2 regions of the Paenibacillus sp. FSL R7-0216 genome follow, and region 1 is predicted to be linked to the other one. Evidence: a T-box and tRNA genes for the amino acid it is inferred to sense, from the RefSeq annotation. Region 1 holds a T-box; the other holds one or more tRNA genes.
What was found. A T-box is a leader RNA that pairs with one kind of tRNA and senses whether it is charged. The one in region 1 lies ahead of tyrS (tyrosine--tRNA ligase), so its partner is inferred to be a tRNA-Tyr.

Region 1 (9,637 bases):
TCCTTTTATATGCTGCGTTGGATTTTAGCCCTTCAACTTACGATAAACACCAAACGGACAAGCTTCCTTCCCTGAAGTTCAAGCTTGTCCATCTCCGCCGGATCCGTTCATGTCTGTTAACTCTATTTTACTATCTTCCTTAGGGTTTTGCATTATAATTCCTAAGGTTCATGGCATTTTTTTAGGCCAAAAGCCCTATCGACAAAATACCTCCTTTCCCAACAAAAACACTTATTGACTTTACCCCCTAAATTCATATAATATATATTGTTGATGAAGACTGGATAGAGTCTTGCTTAGGGCGTAACGCATGCGAGCACCCTCTCGGTTTTTGTTGCTGACAGGACAGCGGCTGAACTTTCCTGTTAGGGAGCGTATTTTTTATCTATCCTTCGCTCGTCCAAACAAAACCCGCGCAAGTAGAACCCTATACGAAATTTAACTAACAAAGGAGTCTACCTATACAATGGCACGTTACACTGGTCCTAAATTTAAACTCAGCCGCCGTCTTGGCATTTCCTTGAGCGGTACAGGCAAAGATTTGAAGCGTCCGTTCCCTCCGGGTCAACACGGCGCTAACCAACGCAGAAAAGTAAGTAACTACGGAGCACAGTTGCTCGAAAAACAAAAATTGCGCCACATGTACGGCTTGGGCGAGAAGCAATTCCGCACGCTGTTCGAAAAAGCGCAGCATATGCCTGGTATCGCGGGCGAAACGTTCATGTTCTTGCTTGAAAGCCGTTTGGACAACCTCGTTTACCGTCTGGGCTTCGCGAACTCCCGCGCTGGCGCGCGTCAGCTCGTATCCCATGGCCACGTAACCGTGAACGGCAAGAAAGTGGACATCGCTTCTTACCGTGTAAACCTTGGCGACGTGATCAGTCTTCGTGAAAGAAGCCGCGGCCTTTCCTCTGTGAAAGAAGCCCTGGAAAACCGTTCGCATCTTCCAGCTTACCTGGAATTCAACGACACGGCTCTGGAAGGCAGATACATTCGTTTGCCAGAACGTTCCGAACTGTCGCAAGACATCGACGAGAAACAAATCGTCGAATTCTACAACCGTTAAGATTTCAACAGCGCAAACCGGCCCAAGTCGTTATCGACCTGGGCCGGTTTTTTCGTGGCGATAACAAGAACCCCGAATCCTCCTTGAAGGTTCGGGGTTCTTTTAATTACTTGACTAGCAGCTTGGCAAACTTGCGCTTCCCGACTTGAATGATCTCTCCACCTGCCAGCTCTACTTCGGCGTTCGGATCGCTGATCTTCTCTTCGTTCAGCTTGACCGCGCCTTGCTGGATGCTGCGTTTGGCTTCTCCGTTGGAGGCCGCAAACTCGATCAAGGTCAGCAACTTGATCAAGCGGATTTTCCCATTCTCCAGCTCGGCGGCAGGAACTTCCTTCTCCTCGATATCCTCCGGCAACGCTCGTTGCTGGAATACGGTCACGAAATGCTCCTGCGCCGCATCGGCAGCTTCCGAGCCGTGGTACATCCGGACGAGCGTATGAGCGAGTCTCATTTTGGCGTCGCGCGGATGTACTTCCCCCGACTTAAGACCCTCGCGGAGAGCTGCGAACTCTTCCAAGGACAGGTCCGTCACGAGTTCATAGTATTTCGTCATCAGCTCGTCCGGCACAGACATCGCCTTGCCGTAAATTTCGTTTGGCGCCTCATCGATGCCGATGTAGTTGCCAAGGCTCTTACTCATCTTCTGCACGCCGTCCAAACCTTCGATGATCGGGGTCATGATGGCGACTTGCGTGTCTTTGCCGTATTCTTTCTGCAGCGTCCGTCCCATGAGCAGGTTAAACTTCTGGTCTGTTCCCCCAAGCTCGATATCACTCTCCAGCGCTACCGAATCCATCCCCTGCATCAGCGGGTAGAAGAATTCGTGGATGCTGATCGGTTGCCCTGTGGTGTACCGCTTCGTGAAATCGTCACGTTCGAGCATACGCGCTACGGTGACTTTGGCGGACAACTTGACGACATCAGCGAACGTCATCGGCGCCAGCCATTCGGAGTTGAAGTTGACCTGGGTTTTGTCCGGGTCCAAAATTTTGAAAATTTGTTGGCGGTACGTTTCCGCATTCCGCTGCACATCTTCTTCTGTCAACTGTTTACGGGTTTCCGATTTACCGGTCGGGTCGCCGATCCGCCCCGTGAAGTCGCCGATGATCAGTTGCACCTGATGTCCCAACTCCTGAAACTGGCGAAGCTTCTGCATGACTACCGTATGTCCAACGTGAATGTCCGGCGCGGAAGGATCCAGCCCCAGCTTCACCTTCAGCGGCTTGCCGGTCACAACCGACTTGATCACTTTCTGCTTCAGTTCATCCTCCGGCACGATCTCCACCACGCCGCGGGAAATCACCTGAATCTGCCGTTCCACCTCGGCCTGCTGTGCCGCGTTTAATTCTTCCCACTTCATTGCTCCTACCTCCATCGAATTTGTTCATTTAACGCCTATGAAAATAAACACAAAAAAGCCCCTTCTCATCCCAAGGGACGAGAAGGAGCGCTCGCGTTACCACCCTAATTAAAACCGCTACCTGGATCTCGCAAGCATGCGAACGACCGTTCACGGTTTTCACTTCATTCAAATAACGGGATACCCCGGTACCGGACTACTAGCGCTTCGGATCGTTCCCGCGCGTTCCCCCGGACGGCTCCAGACGGTATTTCAAAAGGGATCCGCCCATTCGGTTCGCAGCATCCACCGATTCTCTGAGCAGCGGGATTCCGCCTTCTACTGAGTCTTTCCAAGCCTTTTGTCGATATGCGATTTAAAATAATATATATCATAGATGCATTCGCAAAGTCAAACCTACGAAAGCTAGGTCATAAGCACGATTAAGGCTCCATATGACGCCAAAATACGCTGAAAAAACATCCAAATCCCCTTTTTTATGCTATAATGTTGCTGTTTATAAAGGAGGATCATGCATGGATCATGAGAACGACAAAAACTCCGGCAAACTGCGGCGCAATACCCGGAGCGAAAAACCCGCTAAACCCGCTCGGAAGCGCAAAAAAGGCCGGATTGCCTGGGCGATATTGGGTTGGCTCGTTCTGTTTGGATTTGCCGGAGTGCTGTTCGCCGGAGGGGCCGTATTCGGATACGTATCCTCTATCGTCAAAGACGATCCGGTACGGTCGCGTGCCGACATTGAAGCAAAAATCAACCATAATGAAATGACGGGCTTCGCCTATTTCCGTGACGGCCAACCCATTGGCCAGCTTCGTTCGGAAGAGGACCGCCGCCCCGTCACTTACAAGGAGATCCCGCAAACGGTGCTGGATGCGGTGATCGCCATCGAGGACAATCATTTCGAGGAACACATCGGCATCGATTTTAAAGGCACGCTGCGGGCCGTCAAGCAGCGCCTGCTCCATGAGGACGTGCAGACCGGCGGCAGTACGCTGACGCAGCAACTGGCACGTCGCGTGTTCCTGAACCTGGATAAGACCGAGGACCGGAAGGTTAAGGAAATGCTGCTTGCGCTTCGGCTGGAGCGTTTTTTATCCAAGGAAGAAATCATTACGGCTTATTTGAATAAGGTTCCTTTCGGCAATGGTTCGAACGGATATCAGGTCTACGGCATCAAAGCCGCGGCCAAGGGTCTTTTTAACGTCAGCAATCTGGCGGACCTGAATGTTGCCCAAGCGGCTTATTTGGCCGGTTTGCCGCAGCTTCCTTCGACGTATTCCGCTTTTAACGGTAAAGGGGAATTCAACGAGGAGGCGTTCGGTCGGGCGGTCAAACGACAACAACTGGTGCTGCAGCGCATGCTCGAGGAGAGCAAAATCACACAGGCGCAGTATGACGAAGCGCTGGCCTTCGACATCAAGGGTTCGCTGGCCAAACCAACGAAGAAGGCTTACGATACCTTCCCTTATCTGATGTTGGAGACGGAACGTCAGGGCGCGATCGTGATCGCGATGCTGAACAATCCGGAGATGACCAAAGAGGAGGTCGCCGCAAATCCGCAAATAATTGAGGAAGCCCGTCAAGAGCTGCTGACCGGGGGGTATCGGGTATATACGACCATCGATAAGAAGGTCTACAACTCCATGCACAAGGTGTCGGACAACGCCGACAATTTCTCGCCACCGAGCGAGAAGAAAGGCCTGGAGCAAGTCGCTTCGATGATGATTGATAATAAGACCGGCGCGATCCTTGGGATGATCGAAGGACGCGACTTCTACACGGAGCAAATGAACTATGCTACGCAAATGAAACGGCAGCCAGGCTCGACGATGAAGCCGATCGCCGCTTATTTGCCGGCCCTCGATGCCGGGCTCGTACAGCCGGCCAGCATCATCGACGACTCACCGATTATTTTGAAGGATTATCAAAAAGGCTTCCACATCCCGGTGAACTCCAGCGGCGGCTATAAAGGCCTCGTGACGGCGCGGACCGCGCTGAATGAATCCCGGAACATCCCGGCACTCCGCGTGTTTAACAACATCGTTGGCATCGACAAAGCCTGGGACTTCGCTAAGAAGCTGGGAATCACGACGTTGGAGGACGAGGACTACAGCGCCCAAACCGGCGTGCTCGGCGGCTTGAAATATGGCGTTACCGTCGAGGAACTGACCAACGCGTACAGTGCCATCGCTAACGGCGGAAAGTTCACCGATGCTTACATGATCGAGAAAATCGCCGACGCCAAAGGGAATATCGTCTATAAGCATGAGGTCGAGCCGCAGCAAGTATTTTCCGAGCAAACGGCTTACCTGATGACCGATATGCTGCGCACCGTTATTAAGGATGGAACCGGCAAATCGATCAAAAGCGACTTCAAGAACTATGGCAAAATCCCGGTCGTCGGGAAAACAGGTACAACGCAAAACTACGCCGATGTCTGGTTCATGGGCTACTCGCCGGACATCACGCTCGGCGTATGGATCGGTTACCGCGAGCCAGTGAACACGCTGTCGGATGCCGGCAAATCGCGGGCGCGCAAAATTTGGGCGCTAGTTATGAACGAAGTGACTGAAAATGAACCGGATTTGTTCGCGACCGAAGCCTTCACCAAACCGGACGGCATCGTGTCGAAAACGGTGTCCGGGTATAGCGGCAAACTGCCGACCCAATTAACGCAGCAGGCCGGCAAACTGGTTACGGATATTTTCAACGCCAAGTATGTGCCGACAGAGCCGGACGACGTGCTGATCCGGGCCAAATACGTCACGTATGAAGGAATTAACTATGTACCGCTCGAAACGACGCCTTCCGATATGCTGCGGGAGAAGGTCGTAGTAAAACGCGAGACGCCGATCGAATTGCTCAAGGAACAGCTGGAGCAAGCATTCGCCGGCATGTCCGGCGGCCACAAGCCGCTGAGTTTCTACCTGCCGAAGGATGCCGGTGAAGACGCGCCTTACAAACCGGATCCGCGGGTTGACGACGGCCAAGCGCCGGCGCCCCCGGCGAATGTCGCCATTTCTGGCGGCGGAGAGGCGGCCACGATCACATTTAGCGAAAATACGGAGAAAGACGTCGTCGGTTACCGATTGTACCGTGCAGATGACGGCGTGACCTTCCAGTACGCCGGGAAAGCGGCGCTGGTTGGAGATCCAGCCGCGATAACGGACGGCGGCTCAGCCGGCTTCACAACGGCGTACTACGTCACGGCAGTCGACGTGGCCGGCAAGGAATCGGCGCCAAGCGCGATCGTTAGCGCCTTTGGCGGCGGCGTGTTCCCGGACGGCGGTTCGACGCCGGATCCAAGCGGTGAAACGCCGGGCGGCAGCAACGACGGTACGATCGGCGACAATGGTGAAGGCGGTCCGCTCCCCGCTTCGCCTGCCAAGGTGAGCGTCAAGAAGGACGACCGCGGGTTCACCGTTAGCTGGGACGCGAACGGCGCCCTCGACCTCGTGACGAGCTACAACGTCTACGTGTCCGATGCCCAAGGCGGCTCCTACACGAAGGTAGGTTCCACTTCGGACGCGCATTTCTCGTTCAAAACCGATTCCAGCTCCGTCTGGATCCAGGTCACCGCCGTCAACGTGCTGGGCGAATCCCCGCCGTCGGCGCCGGTGCAGTATAGTAAGTAAGCAGCAAAAAGCAGCAGGTGTGAGCCTGCTGCTTTTTTGTGGTTTAAATAGTGTCATTAAACTGAAAAATCAATCCACCTCCTCCATCCAGCGAATGTATATGATTTTTCGAACATAATTCGCTGCGCCCCCCCGTCTGGAGGAAATATATTCGATTTTTCATATACAATCTCGAGGTTGGGCTTCAAAGGGATGATTATATATGAAATTTCATATCTATTGGGAGGAATCCACCTGATTTGAGCGATTATATATGATTTTTCGAACATAATTCACAGCCAACCACCGGTTTAGCGGTAATATGATTGATTTTTCATATAAAATCTTGAGATTGGCGCTCCAAAGGGACAATAATGTATGAAATTTCATATATATTGAGAGAAATCCGCCTGAATTGAGCGAATATGTTCGGTTTTTCGAATATAATCTCGATTCGGCTACAGAGATCGCTTTCCCGCAAAAAAAAGAGTCCCCCCAAGCCTTCGCTTGAGGGGACTCCTGCTATAGATCAACCGACTTCAATCCTCGATCGTCGACAAGTCGCCGGCTGGGAGGTTGAGCTCCCAGGCTTTGAGCACGCGGCGCATGATTTTGCCGGAGCGGGTCTTGGGCAGCTTATCTTTGAACTCGATTTCGCGCGGAGCGGCGTGAGCGGACAGCCCTTCCTTGACGAATTTGGCGATCTCCGCCTTCAACTCCTCGGACGGCGTAAAACCTTCACGCAGCGAGATGAACGCTTTGATGATCTCCCCGCGCACGGGATCCGGCTTGCCGATCACCCCGGCTTCCGCGACGGCCGGATGCTCAACGAGCTTGCTCTCGACCTCGAACGGTCCAATCCGTTCGCCTGAGGAATTGATCACGTCGTCGATCCGGCCCTGGAACCAGAAGTAGCCGTCCTCGTCCATGTAAGCCGTATCGCCGGAAATGTACCATCCCGGGATGCGGAAATACTCCTCGTATTTCGGCGCGTTGTTCCAAATTAGCCGCATGACCGACGGCCACGGCGTGCGGATGGCCAAGTTACCCATCCGGTACGGCGGCAGCTCCTTGCCGTTCTCGTCAATGATCGCCGCCTCAATGCCGGGCACCGGTTTACCCATGGAACCGGGTTTAATGGGCATCGACGGATAGTTGCAGATGAGCTGACCGCCTGTCTCCGTCATCCACCACGTGTCGTGAATCCGATGATTGTACACCTTCATCCCCCAGCGCACTACCTCAGGGTTCAGCGGTTCACCAACGGACATGACATGGCGGAGTGACGACAGATCATATTGCTTAATAACGTCCTGTCCCGCACCCATCAGCATCCGAAATGCCGTAGGTGCGCTGTACCAGACCGTTACCTTGTTCTTTTGGATCGTCTCATACCAGTCGGCCGGGCTGAAGCGCCCGCCGCGGACAACGTTGGTCACGCCATGCAGCCACGGAGCAAAGATGCCATAGGACGTCCCGGTGACCCATCCCGGGTCCGCCGTACACCAATAGACGTCCCCTTCCTTCAGGTCCAGCACAACGTTGCCGGTATGATAGTGCTGAATCATCGCGTTATGAACGTGGTAAACGCCTTTGGGTTTGCCAGTCGAACCCGACGTATAATGCAAAATCAGGCCGTCCTCGCGATTCACCCACTCGATCTCGGCCTCAGGGGATGCGGCTTCCATTTCCGCCTTATAATCGACGATTCCGTCCCCGGCCGCCACCTCGTCACCTACAACGATGATGGTCCGCAGCGTCGGCAGCTCCTCGCGCTTCACCCGAGGCAGCAACGCCGGCGTCGTGACCAGCGCAACCGCCCCGCTGTCCTCCAGGCGATCCTTAACTGCCGTTTCCATAAACGCCTCGAACAGCGGCCCCACGACCGCGCCGACCTTAAGCGTGCCCAGCACACTCACGTAGAGCTCCGGCGTCCGCGGCATAAAGACGAATACCCGATCGCCTTTCGTGATACCGCATTTACGCAGCACGTTGGCAAACCGGTTCGTCAGCCCCTGCATGTCCTCGTACGTATATGACTCCTCGCGCGAGGGATCGCTGAATTGAAGCGCCACACGCGCCCCTTTGCCTGCATCAACGTGGCGGTCGATCGCTTCATAGGCCATGTTGACTTTGCCTGTGATGTACCAGGAGAACTGCTTCTCAACATCCTCCCATTGAAAATTCTTATACGCCTCTTCGTAGCTGCCCATGTTGGACGACGGAACGCCCGGTGAAATGACTTCCCCTTGCAGTTGACTCATCGTTTCATCCTCCCTTAATCTTTGGAAATCTCCAAGCAATAGATCAAAGTTTATGAAAACGGATACATAGCAGCGTAAGTTGAGAGCTTCATTCAGCGTCATGGGTGAGGGCATCCGTTTTGATCGAAAAAGCAACGACAGAACTCAAGCGATTTGAGGCGGTATTTCGAGTACAACGATCACACGCACGGCCTGAAAATGTGAATAATTTATGTCGGAGAACATTATAGCACACGTTTTCGCGCACAGGCTACACTTTTCAAATTTTCATTTTTCTGTTATAAGTGAGGGGAACGAGCAAAGGAGGCGGTTCCATGGAACACCAAAAAACGTATATCCGCCACACCCTGCCCCATCAGAATCGTGAAATCGTTGTGGAAGGTCCCGTATCCCCTTCCCATCTCCAAACCTTAAAGATGCATCCCGATCTGGATGCGTTCCGCAAACCGGCTGATCAACACGCCGCACTGGTGGAAATCGCCGGTCTTCCGGAAGGTCGCATCATCCTGGCCCGCGAGGATTCGACCATCGTCGGGTATGTCACCTTTCATTATCCCGACGAAATGGAACGATGGTCGCAAGGCCACATGCCCGATCTCATCGAGCTCGGAGCGGTCGAAGTTGCTGATGATTACCGTTCTCTCGGGCTCGGATCGAAGATGATCCGCACGGCGTTCGAGGACGGTCAGATGGAGAAATACATTGTCTTTACGACCGAATATTATTGGCATTGGGATTTGAAAAAGAGCGGTCTCTCCGTATGGGATTACCGCACCATGATGGAGCGGCTGATGAAGACAGTCGACATGGTCTGGTACGCCACCGATGACCCGGAAATTTGCTCCCATCCCGCCAACTGTCTGATGGTTCGCATCGGCAAGGAGGTCCCCTTGTCCTCCGAGGAGCAGTTTGACCGGATTCGTTTTCAGCAGCGATTTATGTACTGACAGTATACAGGAAGGCGTGATGAATCCATGCCTGGAAGCGCTTTATTTGTCCACCATGAACAGGCGATGAACTACCGGTTTCACGATGGCCATCCGTTCCATCCGATCCGGCTGGAATTGACGATGGATTTGCTGCAGGAGATCGGCGCACTGACGCCGCAGCAAATGCGCCTGTCGAGGCCGGCGACCGACGAAGAGCTGCTCTGGATCCATCAGCCGGCATATGTTGAAGCCGTTAAGCAGTTGAGCCGCCCGACCCCCACAGCGGACTGGATTTCGCGCGGCGAGCAGTTTGGGCTGCTGGACGAAGACACGCCATATTTTCCCGGCATGCACGAAGCGGCCGCCTGGGTTACCGGAGGGACAATTACGGCCGTGGAGGCCGT
Region 2 (9,637 bases), 910 kb from region 1:
TGAAACCAGGCGCAATCCCACAACTCTCCCCATTTATCTCCGGGTTGAAGCCGGACGTGTCGGCCGCTCATCCGCTCGGCAAAAGGAACCGGCTCTTTCGTCACCCAAGCTTCAACCTCAAGCCCGGCGATCGGGCGATAGACGTACTCTTGTAATTTGGCAAGCCTTTGCTTCGCCTTTTGGGTCATGATGTGATTTGATTCATAAGGCATGCTGCATCACTCTTTCAATGTAATTTACTTCGTAATAGCCTCAGCCTTCTTCTGCGCCTCGTCCATGATGGTTTGGACATCCCCTTTGGTCATCAACGCTTTGGTGACGGCTTCGCCGAAGATCTGCCAGATCTTCGAATCTTCTTTGGCAAACGTCGGCAGCCCCTGCACATTGCCGGACATGGCCAGATAATGCTGATACATTTCCGGATACGCGGATTTGTACGCATCGGTCTCGGCAATTGACTTCAATACAGGAGAGCGCACGCCGGTATCGGCGATCAGTTGCTGAATTTCCTCGCTGTACATCGTGCGAATATACTCAAACGCGGCTTCCTTGTTCTTCGCATCCTTAGGTACGGCATGGAACGCTGCGCCGATCGTAATATTTCCGGCTTTGCCGTCCGAGGACAGCGGAATTTGCGACATTCCGTACTCGATTCCGATTTGCGAGCTTTCGATTGCCCGCCAAGGTCCGTCGATCAGATAAGCGATTTGTCCTTTTTTGAAGGCGTCGAAATACGTCCCTTCATTTGTGTTCGCCATCAATCCGGCAGGATGATTTGCGTTGAGCTCCTTCAAGAATTGCACCGTTTCCACGTTGGCGTCAGAGTTGAACACAGGCTGACCTTGATCATCGGCGAATCCTCCGCCATTGATCACTAGTAGTGTACCATACCGCAAGTACCCGCCGGCATTGGGCCCAGCGTAGACCCCACCGCCGTAGAACTTCCCTTTGCCCGCTTCGGTTACCTTCTGTACGTTAGCTAGCAGTTCATCCCAAGTCGCCGGCGCTTTATCAGGATCAAGACCCGCTTCCTTCACCAGCTTCTTGTTCCAGAACAAGCTGCTTACGCCAGGCTGTGAAGCGAAACCGTAAATCTTCCCGTCATACTCCATCGGCTTCCAGGCGGCCGGCGCGACATTATCACGGATTTCCTGCGCCATATCGTCCGGGAAGGGTTCGAGCAAACCCTGCTGGGCAAACCCAGGCATTTGCGTTTCCCCAACGATGATATCGGGCATGTTTTTGGCCAGGAATCCAGCCGTTTGCTTCTGGATCAGCGGCTCGCCCCAACCCCAGTCCTCGGTTTTTACGGTAATGTTTTTACTTTGCAATTTCTCGTTCATGATCGATTGGTAATAGTACGGGAATACACCTGCTTTTTGCACCGGCTGACCTGGAGTATAATTGTAATCCTCCTCCGTGATCCGCGGGTTCAGCGTCTCGTCAGCAATGGTCTGTTGTTTCTTCTTCTCCAGCAGATCACCAAGGACCCCAACGCCAATCCCTACGGCCCCCTCGTTCAACACGGTAATGGTTGTGCCTTTTGCAGAAGAAGACCCGTCATTGCCGGACGGCTGATTCTGGTTGGTTCCCGGATCGTTCGCGGGCGGATTGTCACCCGCAGCGTTGCCTCCCCCCGATCCGCAAGCAGCTAACAAGGCGATAAGCAGCAGTGAAAGAAGCGTGACGTGCATTTTTTTCAACAACATGCGTGAACCCCTCCTAATTTTTTTCATCATGAGCGCTTAAAGAAAAATCAAGTTATCAACTTGGTGTGTATCCTTCCGATCCATAAAGGACCGTAATGACCTTCTCCATTCCATTCTGAATTTCCTCATCCTAACCTTTGATCCCGGTGTTAGCTAAGCCCTGCACGATGTACTTCTGGAAGAAGGCAAAGATCAGCAGTGCCGGAACCGTAATGCCCAAGCTTAAAGTAATGATCATCGGGTAGTTGATCACCGCACCCGGACTAGCTCCAACGGAGGATATCCGCGTGATCGCTGCCGGAAGCGTTTGCAAACCATCGCTGGTCGTATAGAAGAACGGGGTAATAAAGTCATTCCACGTTCCGAGCGCCGTTGTGATCGCGATAAACGCCATGATCGGCAGCTGCAGCGGGAACAGGATCTGGAAGATCAACCGGAACGTCCCGGCCCCATCTACGATAGCGGCTTCGTCAATTTCCAGCGGCACCTTTTCCAGCGACTGCTTCACCAGAAACGTTCCCATGATGTTGATGCTGGGTCCGCCGATGAAGTAAACCCACCAAGAGTTCAGAATCCCGGTCCCCCCGGTGAATACATCGTTCCCTCCGGCGAACGGAAACCGAGCAAATTCAAGGTAGGTCGGAATGATGGCCAGTGTACCGGGAATCATTTGCGTGGCCAGCAAGATCAGAAAGATCGCGTCCCGTCCCTTGAACCGAAGTCGTGCGAATACGTATCCGGCCAGGAACGAGGTCAAAATCGCCCAAAACGTATTGTATACCGTACGAATAAGCGAGTTTTTCATATAGGTGGCTACGGCCGCGTCTGTGGATCCGGCGATCAGCGCTTTAAAGTTCTCCAGCGTCGGTGCTTTCGGAATCGGGAAAATGCCTAACACGGTCGAGGAGAATTCCGTCTTGGTAAAAAAGCCGGCAAGCACCATAAAGATGAGCGGATATAGCAGGATGATCCCGACGCCAAGCAGGATGAGATGGCCCAGCAAATAAACGGGCTTGAACTGTCTGCTAACCTTGGCGTTTGGCTGACTGGGCATGCGGATGTTCCTCCTTTCTCCCCGGTTTGATAGGCTTCAGCGGAATGGTCGTCCGTTTGTCGGATTTTGTAGACCAATTGTAGTACAGCACGGTCACGACGATGACGATGAATGCCATAATGAGTGAAGAAGCGCCTGCCATTCCTAAATTGAAATCCCAGAAGCCGTCCCGGTAGATACGGAACACCAGCACTTCGGTTTGCCCATAAGGCCCGCCGTTGGTGATAAACAGCACCTGCTCGTAAATCTGGATCGCCCCGATCAAGTTCGTAATGATGATATACGTCGCGATCGGCTTAAGCCCTGGCAGCGTTACGTACCGCAGCTTATTCCATCGTCCCGCACCGTCGATTTCCGCCGCCTCGTATAAGGACAAATCCACAGATTGCAAACCGGCCAGCCAGATTAATGCCGCCCCGCCTACCCCTTTCCAGACGGAGTAAACCACGATCCAGAAAATGCCCCATCCGACAGAGTACTGCCAGACGATGGGTTCCTTGCCCATGGCTTTTAAAATGTTGTTAATGACCCCATTGTTTGAATCCAGAAAAATGTTGAAGACCTGCGTGGTCGCAACTGTTGCTGTGATGGCGGGGATATACCAGATCGAACGGTAAAATCCCTTGCCGAACAACGGCATATTCATCAGCAGTGCGGCAAAGAACCCTGCTCCAAGCGTAATGACTGTCACCAGTCCGCCCAACCAAATCGATCTCCACAAGGCATCCGTATACACCGGATTATTGAAGAAGCTGACAAAGTTATCGAACCAGATAAAATTAGGCGTATCCGCCAACCCCACCCATTCAAAGAAACCTAATACGAACCCGAATAAAGTGGGGAAACCCGAAACCACAAGCCATACCAAGAACATCGGCACTAGGATAACGGCGGCAATCAAAGCATCCTTATGTCTCCCTAACCTGCGCTGCAGCGGTATTTTCCGCTCCCGTAATCCCGCATTTTCCATCGTCCAAGCAACCCTCCTTACTGTGAAGTGCACTGATTAAGCATCGGTTGTTAGTTGTTTATCTATTTGTATTATTAACTATATTTCACTATGTCATTTATGTCAAGATATTAGATATATCATTTATCGCTAATTTTTCGCAAATAAAGACACCTACTTGTTAGCAAGCAGATGTCCTGTCAATCGTTCCTTTTTTACGTTGTCCGTTTCCGGAGCGGTCCGGTCGATTGGCTTTCGATTAATTTCGGCTCTAGGATCACTTTCGTGTATCCCGAATCCTTGGCATCAGGCTTCTGGAAAATGTCCAGTAGAATACGGGCTGCCGCCTCCCCCATTTCAATCTCGGATTGTGAGATATGTGAGAAGTACCCCCATTCATGCAGCCCCGGCGAGGGATCGTCAAACGTGAGGATCGAGACGTCTTCCGGCACCTTGAGTCCCAGTTCCTTGCAAATCGAGTAGATGTGCAGGCCAAGCCGCCCGTTTAGCGTAATATAGGCGGTGGCTATCTGGTTCTTGATGAACCGGTACAACGGGTGTTTCTTGTCGATCTCGCGATAATCCACATCGAAATCGGTTAGGATCAGCGCCGGATTAATCATCGCTTCCTTCTGTTTGAGCGCCTCCATATACCCGTTAATCCGCTCCTCCACCGTGATCGTGGGCAGTGGCGAATCGGAGCAGATGGCGATATCCCGATGCCCTAAGCCCCACAAATAATCGATAGCAAGCTGTCCACCGATTAACCCGTCGCTGCGCGACAAATTCGTGGCCACGCCAGGCAAATAACGATCAATCAAAACGAATGGGTAGCCCCGCATCTTGAGGGACAAGATTTCCTCGTTGTACGTCTCCGCGTCGCAAGGGAAAATAATGAGCCCGGCCGCCCCTTTACGAATCAAGTCGTTGATCGCTTCCTTCTCTCGATCGATGGAATTGTACGTCAACACAATCTGCAGGCTGTAGGGACTGTCGGCAATGATGTTATTAATCCCCTGTAGCAGCCGAATGGCAAAATAGTCGACCAGCATCGGCATGACCAGCCCGATCGTCTTTCGACCCGGAGCCTGGATCCCAGCTTCGCTTCCTCCCTGTTGAGCATCGGTTAAAGCACCGCCAAATGAGGTAACGTTATGCGTCAACGCCCCAAAGTTTCCATCAAGTACCGTCCAAGGCCCGCCGTCCGGTGCCGCCGAACCTTGGTGGCGTTGGAGCAGCTCGCTGATCCCTTCGCTCACGAAACTGCCCCTGCCGGGGATCCGGTAGATCCAACCGTCCTTCGCCAACTGCATCAGCGCATTGGCTACCGTAATCCGGCTGACGTCAAACTGCTCCATCAATTCCTTCTCCGATGGGATCTTATCGTTCTCTCGCAGCATGCCCTGCAAGATCATATCTTTGAAGTGCTGTTGAATCTGCATATATAACGGTTTACGTTCGTTTTGCATAAGACTTCTCCTATCTTCTTACTCTCCATATATTCACATTATATCATTTATAGCATTTCGTCAATCCATTAAATGTCGTACTCTTGCTTGACAATCACTATTGGATATATTAAACATATTATACAGGTGCTATCGTTAACTTTTGCACAATCGGCCGATAAAGGAGGGAATTCGAGGATCCGGCTTTCAAGAGGAACCTGAACGAACGATGGCCCTAAATATGAGGATACGAGGTGAACGCATTTGTTTCGCAAAATAACGATGACTTGTTTCGTTTTATTCTGCACAATGTCCCTAACCCTTGGCACCACCTCAGCAACGGCTCAATCCTCAACGGAGACTGCATCCAAGAACACGATTAGCTGGCCTAAATCGCAAGCGCTTCCAAGCTTCGGGAAGGTGAAACGGCTTGATGTAGTCGATGTGGTAAAATCCCCTGGCGATATCAAGATCTTGCTGGCAACACTGCAAGGTGTCATCAACCGTTCCGAACCCCGCATCTACTTGCTGGAAAACGAAGAAGAGGGCAAGTTAACCTGGCTGAACGATCTCAAGGTTCCATATCAGCTGAACGATGAAGCATTGGATCTCGTGAAGAAATACAAAAATGAAGTGAAAGGCATCATCATCTACGATCCGGAGGTTCCGGACTCGATTAACGTCGCGACGACCTTAGCCGGACTCAAAAACGCCGTTGTCGCGAGCCCTGAATTAGCTCAACAACTCAAGGTCTCTCCCTATCGCCTGAAGGTACTTGACGATCTGCGCGGCCGGTTCCAGGACCGCATGGACGCCTATACCTGGCAATACGAGCATCTGTGGAAACAAACGACGCACCGCATGCTTGTCGGTCTCAGTCCAAACGTCTCCGTAAAACTCCCTCCGGGACTCCCTGAATCATTTGAGGTGATTGCGGAGGAAACCGAACAGATTCGCGATGCCAGTAACAAAGACACCTACGATCTGGACCTGACTCCGTTTATGGGCGGGGATGCCGTCTATTTGCGTTTTGACGATGCATTTACGCAGGACGGCTGGGGTTCTGCCGTGCATGAAATCGTGATCCAGGCCGACGGACAAACGATCGCCCAGTTTGTTCCGGGAACACCGGAGGAGGAGCCGTTCCTTTACGATCGGCAGGACTCCCAGGTTTCAGCCGGAGATGGCGGACATCGTTTCGCCGATAACGGACGATACTTCGTTTATCGCTTTGTTCCGCCTGCAGGCACCCAGGAGCTAACGGCCTCCGTCAACATGTGGAACCAGTACAAAGTTTCTGCCGGCAGCATTCAACCCCCTTCCTCCGAGCAGAAAGAACCGTACGGTTATCTCCGCGATTATGCGGTCGCCAACAAAGCCATGGTGTTCTGGCTGGAAGTGAATGATCCGGAGCAAAGAGCTTTGTTCGAGAAAATCATGGCTGACGTCGAGCCGGGTACGCCTTACCTCGGATGGTTCAGCAACGACGTAGCAGGTGAGTTCAGCTCCGTGGAAGTCACCTCCAACCATGGCGTCTACGTCTTGGCTGCCGACTGGTTTAGCAACTTGACCGTTTTCTCCAGTACCCAAGCGAAGCAGGTCAAGACCAAAGCACCCGCTGCGCCTCCATTAGAGAACAAAATCTATGTCACGTACACTTTCAGCGAAGGCGATAACTTCCAATATAATCAGCATCGCATGCGGATTTTGTGGGATGACCCCGCCCGCGGTCAGGTGCCGATCAACTGGACGTCCAGCCCGCTGTTGTACGATGCCGCACCGGCCATGCTTAATTATTTCCGGCAGACGGCAACTGCTAACGATCTGATTATCGCCGGACCGTCCGGCGCCGGCTATTTCTACCCTGAGGCTTGGCCAGAAGCCTCATTTGCGGACTATCTCAAGAAATCTTATAAATACTTGCAAAAGAGTGGAATGAATCTCACGTATGTACTGAATCGAATCGACGGGGAAAATGTACCGCTTGGCTCAGCTTATGCGGAAGCTTATGAGCGTTATTACAAAGCGCCTGGACTGTTCCTCAGCTGGGAGGACCGCCACGGGGTGGAGATCGTAAATGATTCTCTGCCGGTATCAACGATTCAGGGCATCAGTACCGTTCAGGACGGTTTACGCATCCTCGAGGAAGCCAAAGCCAACTGGGATGGCCAATCCCCCTTGTTCGTCTCACTGGGCTTGCTAGCGTGGAGCTTGACGCCGTCAGATGTTGCCACGATGAGCGAAGCACTTGGATCGGAGTTTGAAGTCGTACGTGGCGATCATTACTTCTCTCTTATCCGCGAGGCCAACGGATTATCTGTGAAGCCACATTCTTTAGATACTAACGAGGATCTTCAGGAAAACCAGTAACGCAACGCTTTTACCAAACTTCATTGAATCGACCTAATAAATAAAAACAAAAAGCCTCAAGGACGTTCGTCCTTGAGGCCTTTTATTGTAATAGTGATGCCGGTGAAGGGACTCGAACCCCCACGGTTTCCCTCACGATTTTGAGTCGCGCGCGTCTGCCAATTCCGCCACACCGGCATATATAAAATTGTTCAAAAGTGCGGAAGACCAGACTTGAACTGGTACGGTAGTCACCTACCGCAGGATTTTAAGTCCTGTGCGTCTGCCGATTCCGCCACTCCCGCGAAACATGAATGGAGGCGCCACCCAGACTCGAACTGGGGATAAAGCTTTTGCAGAGCTGTGCCTTACCACTTGGCTATGGCGCCAAATATAAAAATGGAGCGGACGACGGGAATCGAACCCGCGACCCTCGCCTTGGCAAGGCGATGCTCTACCGCTGAGCCACGTCCGCTTATACTGGGGATATAGGATTCGAACCTATGCATGACGGAGTCAAAGTCCGTTGCCTTACCGCTTGGCTAATCCCCACTATATTTGATTGTTAAAGTAAATGGGGCGATCGATGGGACTTGAACCCACGAATGCCGGAGCCACAATCCGGTGCGTTAACCCCTTCGCCACGACCGCCATAATATGAAATTCACTACTTCTAAAAAATGTGGCAGGGGCAGCAGGAATTGAACCCACACCAAAGGTTTTGGAGACCTTTGTTCTACCTTTAAACTATGCCCCTATAAAACTGGTGGAGGCTGATGGATTCGAACCACCGAACTCGTCAGAGAACAGATTTACAGTCTGCTGCGTTTGGCCACTTCGCTAAGCCTCCACGTGGTGCCGGCGAGAGGACTTGAACCCCCAACCTACTGATTACAAGTCAGTTGCTCTACCAGTTGAGCTACACCGGCTCTTCAACGAAAAGTTGAATGGTGGCTCGGGACGGAATCGAACCGCCGACACGAGGATTTTCAGTCCTCTGCTCTACCGACTGAGCTACCGAGCCTTACATATAAAGTTAAATGGCGGAGCCGACGGGATTCGAACCCGCGGTCTCCTGCGTGACAGGCAGGCATGTTAGGCCTCTACACCACGGCTCCACACTTGGATGATGCCATCCTCTTGCGAGGATAATTGCGGGGGCAGGATTTGAACCTGCGGCCTTCGGGTTATGAGCCCGACGAGCTACCGGGCTGCTCCACCCCGCGTCAGTAATAAGATATTATATGGTGGAGGCTGAGGGGATCGAACCCCCGACCCTCTGCTTGTAAGGCAGATGCTCTCCCAGCTGAGCTAAGCCTCCATGGGAAAAGACAAGTTTTATTGTACCAGATAACTCCACTATAAATCAAGTGAATCAATGAAGTAGCTGTCAAAGGAATAAAATGACCCGTAGGGGATTCGAACCCCTGTTACCTCCGTGAAAGGGAGGTGTCTTAACCCCTTGACCAACGGGCCATGCAGTAGAGCTGAAAGATTATGGCGGAGAGAGAGGGATTCGAACCCTCGAGACGCTTGTGACGCCTACACGATTTCCAATCGTGCTCCTTCGGCCAACTCGGACACCTCTCCATATAGTGGCTCCCCGAACAGGACTCGAACCTGTGACAACTCGATTAACAGTCGAGTGCTCTACCAACTGAGCTATCAGGGAACATTATGAACTTATCAAGGTTTAATCCTTGAAAACTGGATACGAAACGAATTTGCGTGTTAGTCTCCTCAAGTGCTCGGATCGGCTTGTTCAGCCTGACGCCACTTTTTGGAGTTGTTTGGATAAGCCCTCGACCGATTAGTACCTGTCAGCTCCATACATTGCTGCACTTCCACCTCAGGCCTATCAACCTCGTCGTCTTCAAGGGGTCTTACTAATTGGGAAATCTCATCTTGAGGGGGGCTTCACGCTTAGATGCTTTCAGCGCTTATCCCGTCCGCACTTAGCTACCCAGCTATGCTCCTGGCGGAACAACTGGTGCACCAGCGGTGCGTCCATCCCGGTCCTCTCGTACTAAGGACAGCTCCTCTCAAATTTCCTGCGCCCACGACAGATAGGGACCGAACTGTCTCACGACGTTCTGAACCCAGCTCGCGTACCGCTTTAATGGGCGAA

Region 2: it has a tRNA-Tyr gene. The T-box ahead of tyrS (tyrosine--tRNA ligase) is inferred to sense a tRNA for this amino acid. The anticodon was not compared.

What each region holds. Positions count from the first base shown of each region.
Region 1 is NZ_CP150222.1:3,284,134-3,293,770, forward strand. Features, by position in the region: gene rpsD (30S ribosomal protein S4) at 467-1,066, shown strand; gene tyrS (tyrosine--tRNA ligase) at 1,173-2,426, opposite strand; T-box leader at 2,497-2,769, opposite strand; gene MKZ15_RS14990 (transglycosylase domain-containing protein) at 2,942-6,061, shown strand; gene acsA (acetate--CoA ligase) at 6,580-8,304, opposite strand; gene MKZ15_RS15000 (GNAT family N-acetyltransferase) at 8,619-9,251, shown strand; gene MKZ15_RS15005 (acetoin utilization protein AcuC) at 9,279-9,637, shown strand, end outside.
Region 2 is NZ_CP150222.1:4,198,713-4,208,349, forward strand. Features, by position in the region: gene MKZ15_RS19275 (glycoside hydrolase family 38 C-terminal domain-containing protein) at 1-212, opposite strand, end outside; gene MKZ15_RS19280 (extracellular solute-binding protein) at 237-1,709, opposite strand; gene MKZ15_RS19285 (carbohydrate ABC transporter permease) at 1,840-2,763, opposite strand; gene MKZ15_RS19290 (sugar ABC transporter permease) at 2,735-3,733, opposite strand; gene MKZ15_RS19295 (GntR family transcriptional regulator) at 3,928-5,181, opposite strand; gene MKZ15_RS19300 (GxGYxYP domain-containing protein) at 5,581-7,530, shown strand; tRNA gene MKZ15_RS19305 (tRNA-Leu) at 7,628-7,707, opposite strand; tRNA gene MKZ15_RS19310 (tRNA-Leu) at 7,729-7,814, opposite strand; tRNA gene MKZ15_RS19315 (tRNA-Cys) at 7,825-7,898, opposite strand; tRNA gene MKZ15_RS19320 (tRNA-Gly) at 7,910-7,984, opposite strand; tRNA gene MKZ15_RS19325 (tRNA-Gln) at 7,990-8,061, opposite strand; tRNA gene MKZ15_RS19330 (tRNA-His) at 8,085-8,160, opposite strand; tRNA gene MKZ15_RS19335 (tRNA-Trp) at 8,193-8,266, opposite strand; tRNA gene MKZ15_RS19340 (tRNA-Tyr) at 8,274-8,359, opposite strand; tRNA gene MKZ15_RS19345 (tRNA-Thr) at 8,363-8,438, opposite strand; tRNA gene MKZ15_RS19350 (tRNA-Phe) at 8,458-8,533, opposite strand; tRNA gene MKZ15_RS19355 (tRNA-Asp) at 8,551-8,627, opposite strand; tRNA gene MKZ15_RS19360 (tRNA-Met) at 8,662-8,735, opposite strand; tRNA gene MKZ15_RS19365 (tRNA-Val) at 8,755-8,830, opposite strand; tRNA gene MKZ15_RS19370 (tRNA-Glu) at 8,914-8,985, opposite strand; tRNA gene MKZ15_RS19375 (tRNA-Ser) at 9,008-9,099, opposite strand; tRNA gene MKZ15_RS19380 (tRNA-Asn) at 9,106-9,181, opposite strand; rRNA gene MKZ15_RS19385 (23S ribosomal RNA) at 9,300-9,637, opposite strand, start outside.